Regions from separate parts of the Paenibacillus sp. JSM ZJ436 genome, predicted to be linked through region 1. Evidence: riboswitches for the same ligand, from Rfam matches in the RefSeq annotation. Region 1 holds a riboswitch; each other region holds the start of a gene.

Evidence for each region. A riboswitch is a leader RNA that binds a small molecule or an ion and turns the genes downstream of it on or off. The one in region 1 is predicted to bind cyclic di-AMP.
Region 2: linked by a shared signal. The riboswitch ahead of ACH6EH_RS17875 (ubiquitin-like domain-containing protein) and the one ahead of ACH6EH_RS19115 (C40 family peptidase) in region 1 are both predicted to bind cyclic di-AMP.
Region 3: linked by a shared signal. The riboswitch ahead of ACH6EH_RS14315 (C40 family peptidase) and the one ahead of ACH6EH_RS19115 (C40 family peptidase) in region 1 are both predicted to bind cyclic di-AMP.

The regions. Positions count from the first base shown of each region.
Region 1 is NZ_JBISEO010000024.1:28,896-31,155, forward strand. Features, by position in the region: gene ACH6EH_RS19105 (M1 family metallopeptidase) at 1-123, shown strand, start outside; gene ACH6EH_RS19110 (hypothetical protein) at 134-955, shown strand; cyclic di-AMP (ydaO/yuaA leader) riboswitch at 1,189-1,324, shown strand; gene ACH6EH_RS19115 (C40 family peptidase) at 1,328-1,801, shown strand; gene ACH6EH_RS19120 (GNAT family N-acetyltransferase) at 2,064-2,260, shown strand, end outside.
Region 2 is NZ_JBISEO010000019.1:48,731-50,990, forward strand. Features, by position in the region: gene ACH6EH_RS17875 (ubiquitin-like domain-containing protein) at 1-1,179, opposite strand, end outside; cyclic di-AMP (ydaO/yuaA leader) riboswitch at 1,456-1,674, opposite strand; gene ACH6EH_RS17880 (TatD family hydrolase) at 1,881-2,260, opposite strand, start outside.
Region 3 is NZ_JBISEO010000011.1:31,999-34,258, forward strand. Features, by position in the region: gene ACH6EH_RS14305 (hypothetical protein) at 1-140, opposite strand, end outside; gene ACH6EH_RS14310 (2Fe-2S iron-sulfur cluster-binding protein) at 201-593, opposite strand; gene ACH6EH_RS14315 (C40 family peptidase) at 684-1,160, opposite strand; cyclic di-AMP (ydaO/yuaA leader) riboswitch at 1,165-1,298, opposite strand; gene ACH6EH_RS14320 (four-helix bundle copper-binding protein) at 1,472-1,810, opposite strand; gene ACH6EH_RS14325 (PQQ-dependent sugar dehydrogenase) at 1,892-2,260, opposite strand, start outside.

The sequences.
Region 1 (2,260 bases):
GTGCTTGAGAACAAGCATGTGAACAACTATTTAAAGGCCGGCATGGAGGCCAAGCAGGTGACACGCTGGAACCTGAGCGTCACCAAGCTGATCGAGACGCTGTACGGAGCGCTGTCATGGTAGGGGGGATTATATGAGAACATACGCGGGTTTAGGATGGGGAAGTGTGAAGGATCAGTTTTATGTCATTATTCTGCTATTTGTATATCGGCTGCTCTGGGGGTACTGCCTGTATCGCCTCATTTCCTCCATCGTCGTGCCGCTGCTGCTGCGATACCCCGATCCCGCTCCGCATGAGCTGAGCAGACTGCTTTATTTTTTTGAAGGAGAGCTGGCATTGACCCGCGGCGGCCTGCTTCCCGGTGCTGTATGGATGCTGATTCTCCTAGCGGCTGTGCATATTCTGCTGACTCCCTGCATTCGGGCCGGAATGATGTATCATCTACACCGGGAAGCCGAGGGGGAGCGGGGGCTGTTTCTTTTTCAAGGCATGCGGAAACTGTGGAAGCCCTTGACGCTGTTCTATATCCTGGAGCTGATCCTGCTGGGGCTGCCCTTGTATTGGTTACTTCCGGAGGCCCTGCCTTCCTTCATGGAAGCAGCCCGTCATCCGCAGGCGCTGCTGCAGCCGGGACTCTGGGTGCTGGGATGGCTTCTGTATGTATGGATCATCCGTCTGGCTTTGCTGTACATGCAGTTTGGATATACCTCCGGCACAGGAACTCCCGCAGCCCTGCTCTTGTTCCTGCGCCGCCTCGGCAGCGCGCTTCCGCTCTCCCTGCTCATTGGCGGTCTGGCCCTGCTGTCCTCGCTACTGATCGGCGGAATGTCCTTATGGTGGTCGGGCCTGATCGGCCTATTGCTGCAGCAGGCTTCCTATTTCCTGAAGAGCCTTTTTCAGGTGTGGGGAATGGCCTCACAGTATCACGTATTTAAATCATCATCTACAAAATAAAGAGTTATCGATCCACTAAAAAAGGAGCTGCCGACAAGATTGAATCTTGTGGCGACAGCTCCTTTTTGCTGCTTCCCGGGACATCCGTTTCTTTTTTTATTAAATATCGTTCCTTTGTTTGCCAAAATGTAAATACTCTGCTAAAATAACGAAAGTGATAGTAACAAATTTGTCATCTTGATGTCATCATTTATGTACCTAGCCATATTGTCGTTGAGTCCAATACTTTAACATTTTTCAGAAAGCCGAATTTCCGATAGGAAAACGGGGGATCCGTCCTGGGTGAATTGACCTTGTAACAGAGGGGTCATAGGTTAACCTTCTCAACCGAACCCTTAAGCTAACCTCGCAGGCTTGGAAGGAGCTTTTCACGTGAAGAAGAAGTTGGCTGCAGTCTCACTTGGTTTAGCGCTCGCGCTCAGCATTACTGCCGGAAGCGCTTTCGCAGATTCGAAGCTTACCAGCACGATTAAGCCGGTCATGGGCGTAAGCTACAAGATGGGTGGAACAACGACGAAAGGCTTTGATTGTTCCGGATTTACAAGTTATGTGTTCAAGAAGCTCGGTGTCACCTTACCGCGTGTTTCTTCCGCTCAATATAAGGTGGGGACCTCTGTGTCCAAGAGCAGCCTGAAGGCCGGTGATCTCGTATTCTTCAATACGACAGGCCGCGGTGTTTCCCACGTTGGGATTTATGTAGGCAACGGCAAGTTTGCTCATTCCTCCAGCTCCAAAGGAGTCACCATTACCAGCCTCAACTCCAGCTATTTCGCCAAGCGTTATGTCGGAGCCAAGCGGGTCATGAGTGAGAGCAAGTACAAGGCCGTCGCCGTGAATTACAACTAATCCAATTCATGTCATTGACTTGCCTCGAAGCAGATGCGCCAACATCTCTTCGGGGCTTTTGTTTGTGCTATACTTCTATAACGCAGGAAGAAGGCAAAAGGTTTTTCATTTTACAAAAAAATATGTAAAAGCCACAACTTTTTATCTTCTCGTGCGTCTTACTGCTTTAATACCCGTATCCCTGAGTATGAAACACATTTTGGAAAATAATATGGTATATATTCTTAAAGCGTAAACAACCCTTTGCCGTGAGGTGCCTCCCATGATTGACTCATACCCTTTATTTCGAGCAGTTCCCATGACCTTTGAGCATGCAATCGACGTATGCAGCTGGCGTTACCCGGAGCCCTACAATATTTATGGATGGCTCCCTTGGGAGCAAATGGTTCAGCTCGGCGTGGAATTCGGCGATCCCCTCATTCGGGAGGAGCAGTATCTTTCTGTGGTGGATGAGCAGGA
Region 2 (2,260 bases), on a different contig from region 1:
CTTGCGTCCGAAGTTCAGTGCTGCACGCAGCGAGTCGTAATACACGTCAATCTTGTTGCCCTTGATCGCACCGCCTGTATCTTCGGCACGGCGGAAGCCAATGCCCTCAATATAAACCCACCAGCCAATCGGAATGACGTTAGGATCTACAGCGATGGTGCGGCCTTCCGTAACACGCGTACCGGAAGCGGTCTTCGTACCGATGCCCGGCTGCTCCGAGGAGTACGCCGTCATGGATACATTGTTCAGCACTTTCTTATATTCAAAATCAATACCGGCTTTAGAAACGACGTTGTTCTGCTTACTCTCTGAGCTTGAGCTCGACTGAACGGCGGCCTTTGGCTGAACGGCAGGCGTCTTCGCCGAGGTCTTAGTCGTCGTCTTGGCTACAGTCGTTGGCTTTACAGCCTGAACGACCGGCTCTTCCTTCACCGGCTCCGGCGGCTTCTTCGTGCCGACCGCGATCACTTTATCCATCGTCTTGCGTTCGACTTCCTTGGACACCACTTGTTTGGAAACCAGCTGTCCATCTTCATACACCTTCTCAATATGGTGAATGATCAGTCCCTGCTCTCCCGCTTGAACCACCCGGTTATCGCCCTTCAGAAGCGAAGGGTCTGACGTCTTGATGACCCGGTATTCGCGGACCTCTTCTTCTTGTACCTGCTGCTTACTTACGCGAATAACGCGAATGTCGGAAGCCTCGGACAGCTTGCTGTCCAGTGCAGGAGTTACTTTATCTTCATCCTGGACGGTAATGCCGGCTTTGTTCAGCACGTTCTGTACAGTGTCCTGGGTTGTAAATACCGTTTGCGTATTGCCGTCTGCGGTAACTGTAATAGGAACCGCACGCTGAATGACGATCCGGTCTCCATCCTGAAGACTTCCGTTTAGCGGCATGGATATTTCATCCTGCGGCTTCAGCGAGATCGAATGCTCTTCCAGCACATTTTGCAGCATGGCCTCATTCGTTTCCACCGTGGTCACCCGTCCATCGACCACCAGGTGAATTTCTTTGCCCGACTGGTTGTGTATAATCAGCAGTACGAGCAGCGTAATGGTGATGGTGCCAAAGGCCGCCAGCATCAGTTGACGCAGAAAATCATGCTTCCATCGTAATGCGTATGACATGCTGGATGATTGTGAATCATGGGTCTGTTCTGGTTGTAAAACGCCCACTGCTTCATCCTCCTTCATAGCCCCGCCCTCTAGATCATGCATGAGTGTATATGACGCGACTATAGCAAATTTGTCTCACAGAGTGCCCCGCTATAGATGTGCACCCTGCGTTACGCCCCGTCTGTTCGTGCATGTGTTCTGCCACCCCCCTTGTGTATCCCAGGGTATGATGGCGCTCTCTCCAATATTCTGAATATAAAAAAAGCCCGAAAAAGAGTATTAGAGACTCTTCTCGTGGCTTTTCCAGCTGTAGTCTTGGAAAGGATGCACGACCGTTGCCTCTCTTATTTACGCTTACGGGGTTAGCTGTCGGGTTCGGACGTAAGAGAGACGCCCTATCTCGAGTCAACCGCTCATGGCGGCTGCCCTCAAATTCACCCCAAAGACCCGAATTGAAATCAAATACAGTGCTCACAGCCCTTATGTATGGTTGCTCGTTGACCCTGTATCGGTTCCCCCGTTCTCCATGATCTGGAGATTAAGCGAGACGGTTTGTAAATGAATATGCTGCTGGTGTCAAACCAGCGCTTCATAAGTACTGAAAAGATGATACTCTCTTTACATGCAGGTTGTAAAGCAACGTTCAACCACATTTTTTCTGATAAATAGTTAAATTATTGTAATAATCGGACCGTTTTTGATGATAAAATCTTAATTCATCGCAAATACTCGCTTTTTCACCGCTTTTGCTCCCGATTTCATCAAATCCCAAATCGTTCCAGACCATTTCGGGTTGTAATTTCACTAATTTCTTCCAGAGACAACCCCTTCAATGCAGCGGCTTGCTCTGCCACATACTTCACGTAAGAGGACTCATTTCTTTTTCCCCGGAACGGGTGCGGTGTCAAATATGGCGCATCGGTTTCCAGTAAAAGGCGGTCCAGCGGCACCTGTGTCAGCACCTCTTTAGGCTGTTTGGCATTTTTGAACGTAATGGGTCCGCCGAAGGAAATATGAAAGCCCATATGCAGGCACTGCTTGGCCGTTTCCCAGCTGCCGGAGAAGGAGTGCATGACGCCGCCCACCTCCGACGCTTTTTCCTCCTTCAGAATTCGCAGGACATCCTCATGCGCATCCCGAT
Region 3 (2,260 bases), on a different contig from region 1:
TCCGTCTTCACCTGTACCGCTTGAGACAGCCCTTGCTCTCTGCCGATTTCTTCAAAAGGATCATAATAGATCAGTGTGCCTTTGGTTGTCTCCACAGGGGGGACATATCCATAGGGCACCTTTTGCAGGTTTCGAGTCATACACATTCCCTCCTAACCGTTATACAAGATAGCATGCGGCATCTGGCGCTCTCCTTATTCCTAGAAATAAGGCGCGTGCCGAATCGTCATATCTCCGGGCTGCTTCACCTTGGCTTGGCAGCCTAACCGGTAGCCTTCCTCCAGCTCCTCCGGATCGAGCCGAGCCTCCTCAGCCTCGTTCGGAGCGGAGAGCAGCTCCTCTCCTTCCAATATGATGCAGCGGCATCGCGCACAGGTTCCACGTTTGCAAAAGGAGTTCCATTCAACCTGATGCGTCTCCGCGATCTGAAGAACGGTCTCCCCGATGATTGGCTCTACCGACCTCTGCACACCGGATTTAATGAGAAGCAGGGTGCGCTCTTCGTCCCGCTCCGTTGTGATCACGAGCTCCGGCTCAGGATTAGAAGCGGGCCGCCGGCGTTGATGCAGATATGACTTCAGTCGCTTGAGCATGGAATCACCCCCTCCTTCATATCTCCATGATACACAAAAAGCCTGCGAAATTCATCGCAGGCCCCTGATTCCAATCATAATACCTCTTGCTTAGCTGATTTCGCCCACCATCTGGATGTAATCCTTCTGGTCGATCACCCGGCGTGCAGTCACGTACTTGCTGTCATAGTAAGACTCGCTCAGCTTGCTGATTCTTACACCTTTACTGGTGGAAGCATGCGCAAATTGACCGTTACCAATATAGACACCGGCATGAGATACGCCTCTGCCCGTCGTGTTAAAGAATACCAGATCACCAAGCCTTAAATCATCACGCTCTACCTTCACACCAACGGTAGCCTGGGCTGCGGAGGTACGTGGCAGGTCTACATTATACTTGCTAAATATGTACAAAATGAACCCGGAGCAGTCAAATCCACTTACGGTCGTGCCGCCCCACTTATAAGGGGTTCCGACAAGCTTAGTCACTTCAGCTTGGAGCTTCGGCCCCTGATCTGCGAATGCCGTAACCGCACCCGATGAAAAGATTAAAGCAGAACCTAGTACAGACAATAGCAGCTTCTTCAAAAGATAGTGCTCCCTTCGGTGCCTACGGAGTTAGCTAAGGGTTCGGTTAAGGGTCCCCTATATTCCCTCTCAAACAAGAATAATTCACCCGGCAGTGGTTCCCCCGTTTTCTATATCGAAATTCGGCATATTGATGAAATTTTTGTAACTCTCTCCCTTAATGTAGTACATTAAAGGACAAGCTGTCAATCATTTTTGTAACCAATTTGTCATGGGTTTCAGTCAGGGCTTGGAGCATGACAAAAACGGCCCAAACACATTCTTTAGGAAGTGTTTAGGGCCGTTTATAGGACTTCATAATAGCGTATTAGTTAGGCCGCCATCTCCCGGCAGGCCTTGGCGCACGAGAAGCAGGCCTCCGCACATTGACGGCAGTGCTCATGCTCGTGCTTGCTGCACTCGTTTCCGCAAGCCTCGCACATTTCAGCACAAGCCTCACAAATTTGCTTCATATAGCTGCTATTCATCGACATTGCTTGAGCTGCAAAAGCGCAGAGCTCTGCACATTCCCGATCCAGCTGGATACATTCCTTCATCATTTGCAGGTCTTCTTCCTCCAGGCAGGCATTGTAGCAGCGATTGCATGCCTGCATGCAGCGCAGGCACTCGTCAATACATTGCTGAAGCTTTTCAGGTGATATGGTTGACATAAGATGTGCTCCTTTCCTGTAAAAGATTTATTCTGCCCTAGACAGGTCTCCATTATCATTAACCAGAACCCGCATATTTAATCATTTCTGCTCTTGCTTCGGCTGAAGCAGCAGCAGGCGGTCATCTCCTGGAGATGGTGTCCCGCGTCCGTCGGTATTGTTCGTAATGAGGTAAACTCTATCCTCACTCTTCTGTACATCGCGAATTCTGCCGACACCGTCCAGCACGGTGTTCAGCTTCTTCTTTTCAAGATCAAAGCGGTATAATGCTTCTCCCCTCAGACCCGCAATCAGGAGCATGTCCTCTCGTTCATAAAGAGTTCCCGAAGGGGCAATGGCTTCCTCGCCGGTATGAAACAAAGGAGGTACCATCCCTTCCTGCTGCTCATCCCCGATGTTATCCGGCCAGCCATAATTACTGCCCGGCTCAATGCTGTTTATCTCATCATG